Regions from separate parts of the Arthrobacter sp. YAF17 genome, predicted to be linked through region 3. Evidence: riboswitches for the same ligand, from Rfam matches in the RefSeq annotation. Region 3 holds a riboswitch; each other region holds the start of a gene.
What was found. A riboswitch is a leader RNA that binds a small molecule or an ion and turns the genes downstream of it on or off. The one in region 3 is predicted to bind thiamine pyrophosphate.
Positions count from the first base shown of each region.

Region 1: linked by a shared signal. The riboswitch ahead of AB4Y67_RS18410 (bifunctional hydroxymethylpyrimidine kinase/phosphomethylpyrimidine kinase) and the one ahead of thiO (glycine oxidase ThiO) in region 3 are both predicted to bind thiamine pyrophosphate.
Region 2: linked by a shared signal. The riboswitch ahead of AB4Y67_RS13120 (ECF transporter S component) and the one ahead of thiO (glycine oxidase ThiO) in region 3 are both predicted to bind thiamine pyrophosphate.

Region 1 covers NZ_JBFRDB010000036.1:10,415-13,679, reverse strand. The annotation lists gene AB4Y67_RS18410 (bifunctional hydroxymethylpyrimidine kinase/phosphomethylpyrimidine kinase) at 183-1,817, opposite strand; TPP riboswitch at 1,800-1,897, opposite strand; gene AB4Y67_RS18405 (Rne/Rng family ribonuclease) at 2,002-3,265, opposite strand, start outside.
Region 2 covers NZ_JBFRDB010000014.1:134,580-137,844, forward strand. The annotation lists gene AB4Y67_RS13115 (ABC transporter ATP-binding protein) at 1-983, opposite strand, end outside; gene AB4Y67_RS13120 (ECF transporter S component) at 983-1,624, opposite strand; TPP riboswitch at 1,690-1,833, opposite strand; gene AB4Y67_RS13125 (heme-degrading domain-containing protein) at 2,030-2,569, shown strand; gene AB4Y67_RS13130 (ABC transporter ATP-binding protein) at 2,668-3,265, shown strand, end outside.
Region 3 covers NZ_JBFRDB010000002.1:205,248-208,512, forward strand. The annotation lists gene AB4Y67_RS03955 (RNB domain-containing ribonuclease) at 1-344, opposite strand, end outside; gene AB4Y67_RS03960 (ferritin-like fold-containing protein) at 386-1,072, shown strand; gene AB4Y67_RS03965 (thiamine phosphate synthase) at 1,096-1,833, opposite strand; TPP riboswitch at 1,860-1,991, shown strand; gene thiO (glycine oxidase ThiO) at 1,985-3,265, shown strand, end outside.

The sequences.
Region 1 (3,265 bases), on a different contig from region 3:
ATAACCCAAGTGTTGGCGTAAGCACCGAAGATCTAGACTACGCTAATTTTGCCTTCGGCCGCAAATGAGGCTGGTTCCGAAGGGAGGTACGTGATAGGCGCCACTCTGTATGGACAGAGCCTGCCGCAACGACTTCCGGAACCGTGCCCACCTATCGTACAGGCCCACACGGGCACCCGCTGTCAGGCGTGCAGCCGCGGCGCGTCGAAGAAGTCGACCTCGTAGCGGGCGGACTGCCGGAAGGCCAGCGTCATGGCGTCCCGTTCGCCCGTCGAGGCCGCCCGTGCCGCGGCGTCGGTGTAGGCAACGGCCTGCCGGGTGGCGGCGACAAACTCCTCGTCGGCGTAGGTGCGCAACCAGACGGCGTAGGGATGGGACTCCGGGGCGCCCGCGGTCAGGAACTGCCGGTACAGGGTCTCCCCCACCTCGGCGTAGAGCCAGAAGCACGGGAGCACGGCGGCCACCAGCACCCCGTAACTGCCGGAGACCGAGGCGGCCAGCAGATGGTCCACGTACGACTTGGTGACCGGACCGAGCGTCACCTCAGCGGTGCGGGTACTGAGCCAGGTCCGATGCAGCTCCGACTCGACCTCGAGGCAGTTCTGCGCTGAGCGGGCCCAGAACAGTTGCTCGGCCTCAGTGGTTGCGATCGCGGCGGCACGGGCCAGCACGCGGGAATAGCCGTTGAGGTACAGGGCGTCCTGGGCGAGGTAGTAGGCGAACTCCTTCTCCGGCAGCGATCCGTCGGCGAGGGCCCGGATGAAGTCAAGGCCGTAGATCGCCTCCAGGTCGGCGGTGGCCGCTTCCCGGAGCGCGACGCCGAACTCGCCTTCGGCGGGTTCCCGGGCGGCGGTTCCATTCCGGGCGGCGCTGTGGTCCTGGGTCTGCTGCTGGACGTGGTGGAAGTGGTGGACCGGGCCGTTGCCGGTGCCGACGTCGAGCGCCGACGAGGCGCGCAGTGCCTCCTGCAGCCACGGCTTGACCTCGCGGAGCGCGGCCTCCCAGTCCCCTGTTCCGGCCTGCACTGTGTTTCTAGCCTGCACTGTGGCGATGGCCGAGGACAACGAACACCCCGTGCCGTGGCTGTTGCGCGTATGCACGCGCTCCCCTGGCACCACGACGACGTCCTGGGCCAGGAGCCCGCCGGTGTTGACCAGCGCGTCGGGGCATCCGTTGCCGCCGTCGTCGTGGCCGGTGCCGGTCCGGGAACCGCTGCCGCCGTCGAGGTGGCCGCCCTTCACCAGGACCGTGGTGCCGGTCTGGGCGGCGAGCCGTTTGCCCTGTTCCAGTGCCCCGGCCCAGTTCTTGGCGGCTTCCTCCCGGAGCAGGACGGCGAGCTCGGCGAGGTTGGGCGTGATCAGGTCCGCGTACGGCAACAGCGCGTGCAGGGCTGCCTCGGCGGACTCCTGCAGCAGCCGGTCGCCGCTCGTCGCCACCATGACCGGGTCCAGGACCACGACGGCGGGGCGGGACTTCTCCAGCCAGCTGCGGACCGCGTCAATCACGGAGGCGTCCCCCAGCATGCCGATCTTGACGGCGTCGATGGTGATGTCCTGGCTGATGGCCTCCAGCTGGGCGGTCAGGAACGCCGCCGGCGGAACGTGGACGGCGCTGACGCCGCGGGTGTTCTGGGCGGTCAGGGCGGTGATGGCTGCCATGCCGTAGCCGCCGTGCGCGGCGATGCTCTTGAGGTCGGCCTGGATCCCGGCGCCGCCGGAGGGGTCGGAGCCGGCGATCGCCAGCACCCGCGGGATCCTGGGCGCCGACGGGGCAGGGACAGGCGGAAGAAACGATGAGGCGGTGGTCACGAGAGACATCCCTTCGCCGGTGCTAACCGGACAGGTTCAACGGGTCTGGATCTCAGCCGGCTCGATGCGCGGCACCCCGTGTCAGGGCTCCAGCCTAGCCGCATCCCTTAACGAAGACGCGGGCACGGCCCGGACTGCGCGTATTGCTACGCCGTCCGGACCGCGCCCGCGGCCTTGCTGAACTGTTCCGGTGTCAGAGCTCCGAGGCCGGAACGCCGACGCCGAGGATGATCGGCTCGCTGGCGGCCGGCTTTGCCGCCGGTGACGTTGCTGCCGGGACCTTGGCCTCGTGCACCGAAACGGCGGCGGACTGCCGGGATTCCTGACGCTGCTCCACCGAGGTCTCATTCGCTGCCCCCTGGGCCCGGCTGGCGCTCCGGTTGCGGCGGCCGCGGCGGGCACGCGAGGTGCCGGCTTCGGCTTCCGCCTCAGTCTGGGAACCCGGCGCCTGGGCGCGTCCCGGGCCGGTTCCGCCGGCGCGGGCCGGAGCGGCCGCAGCCGTCCGGGCCGCCGGCGCCTTCGCTGCCGGCTCCTGTGCCGCAGGAGCCGTGGTTTCTTCGGTTTCGCCCAGATTGGCGAAGGCCTCGGTCAGCAGGTCCAGGGTCAGCGCAGGCGCACTGGAATCCTCTGCGTGTTCCACGAACGGCAGGGCAACCTGTTCGCCGCCAAACGTCAGCACGGCGCCCGGACGCCCGGCGGCTTCCTCCGTCGCGGCCAGCTCGGCAGCCGCCTCGACGGCTGCTTCCACAGCTGCCTCGCGGGTCCCGGCGTCGGCGGTTGCCTCGCCGTCATGCAGGTGGGCGGCGTGCGCCGCTGCTGCGATGTTGGCCAGCGCGGCGCGGGTTGCCTCGGCCTTGGCGTGGCGCTCGGCGTCGGTGGGCTCGGCGTGCACGGCTGCCGGGGCGGACTGGACGTCCGTCCCCTGGCCGCCCCGGCCGCGGCGGCGGCTCTTGCGTTCGGTCCGGGCAGCCGGCTGCTGCTGTTCGGTCCGCGGGACGTGGTGCTCGGCGGCGACCACGTTGGCGCGGCGGTGTTCGACCGGCTCGTCGTGGGTGACGATGCCGCGGCCGGCGCAGGTTTCGCACTGTTCGCCGAAGACTTCGAGCAGCCCGGTGCCCATCCGCTTGCGCGTCATCTGCACGAGGCCCAGCGAGGTCACCTCGGCCACCTGGTGCTTGGTCCGGTCCCGGCCCAGGCACTCCACCATGCGGCGCAGGACGAGGTCGCGGTTGGATTCGAGCACCATGTCGATGAAGTCGATGACGATGATGCCGCCGATGTCGCGGAGCCGGAGCTGCCGGACGACTTCCTCGGCTGCTTCGAGGTTGTTCTTGGTGACGGTTTCCTCGAGGTTGCCGCCGCTGCCGGTGAACTTGCCGGTGTTGACGTCCACCACGGTCATGGCTTCGGTGCGGTCGATCACGAGGGATCCGCCGGAGGGCAGGAAGACCTTGCGG
Region 2 (3,265 bases), on a different contig from region 3:
CGCGGCCGTTCCCGCGAGACGGCCAGGTCCTCCGCGGCCAGCAGCAGCTGCCCCGCGATATTGCCTTGTGCGGCTTCCGGGCCGGTGGCACGTGTGCCTGCGGCCCGTGTACCGCGCGCCCGGGTCTGCGGCACGTAGCCGGGTACCCAGACCCCGGCTGCGGTGAGCATGTCCCGTGCCTGCGCCAGGACCAGGTCCGGCGGTCCGTCGATCAGCACAGCGGAATCCGTGGCCGATCCTGGTTGCAGCACCACGATCCGGTCCACGAGGTCCTTCCACACCGAGACCCGGTGCTCCACCACCACCAGGGTGGCTCCGGTCTTGTCCAGGCAGCGGCCGACGGCGTCCCGGACTTCCAGCACTCCGGCGGGGTCCAGGTTGGCGGTCGGCTCGTCGAGCAGGATCAGCCCGGGCCGCATCGCGAGGATGCCGGCGAGCGCCAGCCGCTGCTTCTGGCCGCCGGAAAGGGCCGACGTCGGGTGGTCCAGCGGCAGCCGGCCCAGCCCGACGTCGTCGAGCGCTTCCGCGACGCGTGACCAGATCTCTGCCGGAGGCACGGACAGGTTTTCCGCGCCGAAGGCGACGTCGTCACCGAGGCGGGAGAGCACCACCTGGGTCTCCGGGTCCTGCTGCATCAGCCCGGCACGGCCGCGCCGGGCGCGGGGAGCGTCGCCGTCGATCAGCAGGCTGCCGGACTCGTCCGCGTCCCCGGCCGCGCCGCTGGCAGTAAGGTCAGCGCCGCCGGTCGCACGGCCGGCGTCACCGGCGGAGCTGTCGCCGAGCACCCCGGCCAGGGCGTGGAGCAGCGTGGACTTGCCGGCGCCCGAAGGCCCCAGCAGCAGCACGCGCTCCCCGGGCCGGATATCCAGGTCCAGGCCGCTGACGGCGGGCCGGAGCCGGCCGGCGTGCCGCCAGCCCCAGCCCCGCGCGGTGATCGCCGCCGGCCGGACGCCGCTGCCGGTGGATGTGTTGGAGGCGGGCATCAGGAAAAGACGGGCTCCGTGGCCGCCTTGCGGGAGGCAAAGGAACTGAGCACACCGGTCCGGGCCAGGCCCCGGGTGGCGATCCACGACAGTCCGCCGGCGATCACGGCGCCGGAGACGGTGGTGAAGGCGATGTAGGCCAGCTTGTCCGCGGCTTCGTAGGCAATGTTCCAGCCCCACGGCAGGAAGGAATCGTTCAGTCCGCAGAACAGCCCTGCCCCGGCTCCGGCCAGCAGGGAAACGGGCAGGTTGAACTTCTTGTAGATAAACGCGGCGAAGACCAGTTCGGCGCCAAGGCCCTGCAGGAAGCCCGAGAACAGCACGGAGGCGCCGTATTGCGAGCCCATGATCAGCTCGCCGGTAGCGGCCACGGTTTCGCAGAACACTGCCGCGCCCGGCTTGCGGATGATGAGCATGCCCAGCACCGCCGGAATCATCCAGCCGCCGGCGTAGAGCCCGGTCAGCGGGGGGTAAACCGCATTGAGCGGGACGGAAACGAGGTTGGCGCCCTGGGACCAGGCCCAGAAGATCACGCCGCCGGCCACCGCGATCAACGCGGCCACCACAATGTCCACCACGCGCCAGTTGTAGCTGCGCCGGGTGCGCGTCTGTTTCGCAGATGCAGCAGATGTATCAGTCATATCGTCCTCCTGAGGAACAGGAGGGGAGAGTGCCCCCGGGCCGCGGCTTCCGCCGCCGCCTTGGGCACTCCGAGAACTCGACTCCCTTGCGCCGGTACTAACCGGATCAGGTTCGAGGGTCTGCGGCTGTCCGCACTCTCAGCGCCCACCTGTGGTTTCCCCGGATTTCTCCGGTGATACCCGACGGCGGCGCTCCCCTGTCGTATTGAAAATAGCCCTTGTGGGCGTGGCCCAGTTTACACCCGGGGGTCCTTGCTTTCCGGGGCCGGCCGTCACAATCCGCCGGCGTCGGCGCCGGTGACCTGCGGACACCTGCTTGGTAGAGTCGGCAGGGCATGGGAACACCGGACACCGCTGCGGCCTGATGGCCACCCGACGGCGGCTCACTAACGGAAGCTGAATCACGTGACCAACCCACCAGTTCCTTCCCCCGGCTACGATCCGGACTCGACCGAAGCGCAGCCGCACGGATCCCTGGCGGCACTGATCGGCAGGATCCTGGCGGAAATGGACGAACTGCAGTTCCCGTCTTTCAGCAAAGACGACGCCCTGGATCTGGGGCTCCGCCTGGTTGAACTCGGCAGGCAGCGCTCCTACCCGATCGCCATCGACATCACGAAGGGCGAGCAGGTGCTATTCCACGCGGCACTGGAAGGCGCCACCCCGGACAACGAACGCTGGATCAGGGCCAAGCAGCGGACGGCCGCGCGGTACGAGGTCCCGTCGCTGCTGGTCGGACTCCGGGCCCGGTCCGCGGGGCGGATGATCGAGGACAACGCCTGGTTCGATGAGAAGGAGTTTGCCGCCCATGGCGGGGCCTTCCCCATCTACGTGCGCGGCACCGGAATGGTTGCCACGGTCACAGTGTCGGGGTTGCCGCAGAAGGCCGACCATGAGCTGGTGGTTGAGGCCCTGTCTGACATCCTCGGCCGCGCCGGGAATTAACTGGGACGCCGGGCCCGGACGGTTCGCCGCTTCCTGCCGGGTTCCGCGCGGTGTGCCGTTGATCACCAGCGGGTGAGTGTCCGGTTAGAGTGGTGGGCATGACGTTGGGGGACGCGGCCGCGGAGCCGCTTGTACACATCAAAGACTTCAGGATGGACTTCGGGGACACGACGGTCATTAAAGACCTCTCCTTCGATGTCCGGGCCGGGGAGACCTTCGGATTCCTCGGCAGCAACGGGTCAGGGAAAACGACCACCCTCCGGGCGCTGCTGGGCATCTACCAGCCGACCGCCGGGACCCTCCACATCGGCGGCAAGCCCTTCGCCCCGCAGGACGGTGCCCGGCTGGGATACCTGCCCGAGGAACGCGGACTCTACAAGAAAGAGTCCGTCCTGGACGTCATGGTCTACTTTGGCCGGCTCAAGGGCCTGGACAAAACCCATGCCAGGACCTGGTCGCGGGAGTATCTGGAACGCGTCGGTCTCGCCGACAAGGCGAACACACGCCTGGATAAGCTCTCCGGCGGACAACAGCAAAAAATCCAGCTCGGCGTGACCATCATGAACGACCCCGAGCTGCTGATCCTGGACGAACCCACCAAGGGGTTCGACCCGGTCAACCGGCGCCTGCTGATGGACATCATCGAGGAACAAAAACTCGCCGGCGCGACCGTCATCATGGTCACGCACCAGATGG
Region 3 (3,265 bases):
AAGGTCTGGCCCCGGCGGCGGGTCTCGGCGTCGAGGGCACCGCCGGGGGCAACAAAGGAGGGGACGTCGGCGATCGCGTAGAACACGGAGTAGCCCTCGCCGGAGCGGTCGATGAAGAGGGCCTGGTCCAGGTCGGTGGACGACGCCGGATCGATGGTCACGAACTCGATGTGCGTGAAATCCAGGTCCGGCAGCTCGTGGCGGGCGACTGCCTCCTTGGCCTCCCGGAGCGCGTCCTCGGGGAATGGGCCGGGCAGTTCAAGCGTTGCCCGCAACGCGCTGAGCGCCTCGGCCAGTTGGTTCTGTTGCCGGTGGACGCTCGGGGTCAGGCGGTGATGGGACACGAAAATCAGATTAGCTTCATTTGCGCCATTAGTCTTGGATCATGAGCACATCCCCGGCTGATCCCGCCCGATACCACAGCTTTCTGAGGGATCTGCTCGGTGTGATGGCCTACGGCGAGCTCTCCGCCTTCGAACGGCTCTCCTCCGACGCGCGGTATTCACCGTCCCTGCACGACCGCGCGGTGCTGGGCAGGATCGCCGTGATCGAGTTCCAGCACTACGAACTCGTGAGCGCCAAGCTCGATGCCATGGGCCTGGACCCGGAGGCGGCCATGCTGCCGTTCCAGCCATCCGTGGACCACTTCCACGAACGAACCCGCCCGGCGGACTGGTACGAATCCCTCATGAAGGCGTACGTGATCGACACCGTCTCCGCCGATTTCTACCGGGCCATTTCTCGCTACGTCGACGCCGGGACCCGGGACCTGGTGGAGCAGATCCAGGCCGATGAAGAGGCCACGGCGGTGCTGCGGGAACGGCTCAAGTCCGCCCTGGCCGATGACCCGCGGCTGGCGTCACGGCTGGCACTGTGGGCCAGGCGCCTCCTCGGGGAAGCCCTGACCCAGGCCCAGCGGGTGAGCTTCGAGCACGCGTTCATCGGCGGCCTGGCCGGCGCGGATGAGGACGGGTCCACGGACGACAGGTCCAGGGAACTTGTCCGCGGGCTCATGGCGGAACTGGCAGCCAACCACTCGCGCCGGATGACGGCGCTCGGTCTGGCCGGTTGAGTCTGGCCGGCTGAGCGCCGCGCTCAGTTGCCGGCGGCGTCGAGTGCGGCCAGCAGGGCCCGGGCGGCGCCGGCGGGATCGTCGGCTTCTGTGATGGCCCGGACCACCACGATCCTGCGGGCGCCGGCTGCCACCACCTGTTCCACATTTCCGAGGTCGATGCCGCCGATCGCGAACCACGGCACACCATCTGCCACCTGGCCCTCGACAGTCTTCCCCTCGGTTGTCTTCCCCTCCGCTCTCTTCCCCTCCGGGGGCTCGGCCCGGCGGACGGCCTCCGCCGCGTAGCGCACCAGATCAAGTCCGACGGCGGCGCGGCCCGGCTTCGTGGGAGTGGCCCACACCGGCCCCACGCAGAAGTAGTCCAGGCCGTCGCGGCCGGCTGAGGACGCAAGGGCCGCGTCCACCTGCTCCGGGCTGTGGGTGGACAGCCCGATCACGGTGTCCTTGCCCAAGAACGTCCTGGCGGCGCCGGTGGGGATGTCCTTCTGCCCGATATGGAATACCGGAGCCCCGGAGAGCGAGGCGAGGTCTGCCCGGTCGTTGACAGCCCAGAGGCGGCTATGGCGACGGGCTGCCTGGTGCAGGACCTCCAGCAGTTCCAGTTCCTCGGCCGCCTCCAGCGACTTGTCGCGCAGCTGGATGATATCGACGCCGCCGGCAAAAGCCTCGTCCACGAAGTCCGCAAAGTCGCCGCGGTCCTGCCGGGCGTCGGTGCAGAGGTATAGGCGGGCGGTGGTGTGGACGGCATCCTGGCTCATGCCCCCAGCCTAGTTCCTCTAAACTGGGCCAATACCGCGGGAGCCCGCCGCCGTCGACGCCACCAGCGTCCGGCGCCGGCAGGCTGAGAGGGCGTCAGAGCCGACCGCTTGACCTGATCCGGTTAGTACCGGCGTAGGGAAGGAATCCTTCATGGGCACCACATCGGTCCGCGGCACGGCCGTGGGTAATGACGCCGCAGCGCCCGTGTCCGCCGCCGATGACACCGAAGCCGGGAAATGTTACGACGTCGCCGTGATCGGCGGCGGCGTTGTGGGCCACGGAATCGCGTGGGCGGCGAGGCGCTCCGGCCGAACGGTCGCCCTCATCGACGACGCCCCGGGCAGCGGCGCCAGCTGGGCCGCCGCCGGCATGCTCGCCCCCGTCAGTGAACTGCACTACCAGGAAGAATCCCTCCTGGAGCTCATGCTCGAGTCCTCACGCCTCTGGCCGGCATTTGCCGCCGCGCTGGAGGACAGGGGTGACGGGCCGGATACCTGCGCCGCCGCCGGTGCCGCCAGCAGCACGGGGTACCTCACGACGCCGACCCTCGCCGTGGGTGCCGACGCCGCCGACCGCCGGGCGCTCGCGGACCTGCGCACCGTCCAGCAGGCGTCCGGCCTTGCCGTCGAGCCGCTGACCGTCCGGGAGGCGCGCACGCGCGAACCCCTGCTGAGCCCCGGCATCTCCTGCGCCTTCGACATTTCCGCCGACCACCAGGTGGACCCCCGCCGGCTGCTCGCCCGGATCGCGGAACTCCTGGCCGCGGACAGCCACTTCGACACGATCGGGCGTCGCGCTGCCGGGCTGTCCTGGCAGGACGGGCGCGTGGCCGGAGCCGTCCTAGTCGGCGGCGACACGGTCCTGGCCAGGGAAACCATCGTCGCCAACGGCCTCGGCGCCGCCGCGCTCCGGTGCCTGCCCGCCGGACTCCGGCTGCCGCTGCGGCCGGTCCACGGCGATATTCTCCGGCTCCGGGTCCCGGAGAAGCTGCGGCCGCTCCTGACGTCCACCGTCCGGGGACTGGTCCGCGGGGTGCCCGTCTACATCGTTCCCCGGCAGGACGGCACAGTGGTGATCGGTGCCACGCAGCGGGAGGATGCCCTCGGCGAAAACGGCCACGCACCGGACGGTGCCACGCCCGGCTCCGCGGTGTCCGCCGGCGGCGTCTACCAGCTGCTGCGCGACGCCCAGCACCTGGTCCCCGCCGTCGCCGAACTCGAACTGCTCGAGGCCACCGCCAGGGCCCGGCCCGGGACCCCGGACAACGCGCCCCTGCTGGGCCGCGTGGCGGAACCGGGAGGCCAGGGGGACATTGCGGGGCTGATTATCGCCACCGGCTTCTTCCGGCACGGAATCCTCCTCACGCCGGCCGCCGCGGAGATCTGCCGGCAGCTGCTCGACGGCGTCGAGGACCCCCGCTGGGCCCGTTTC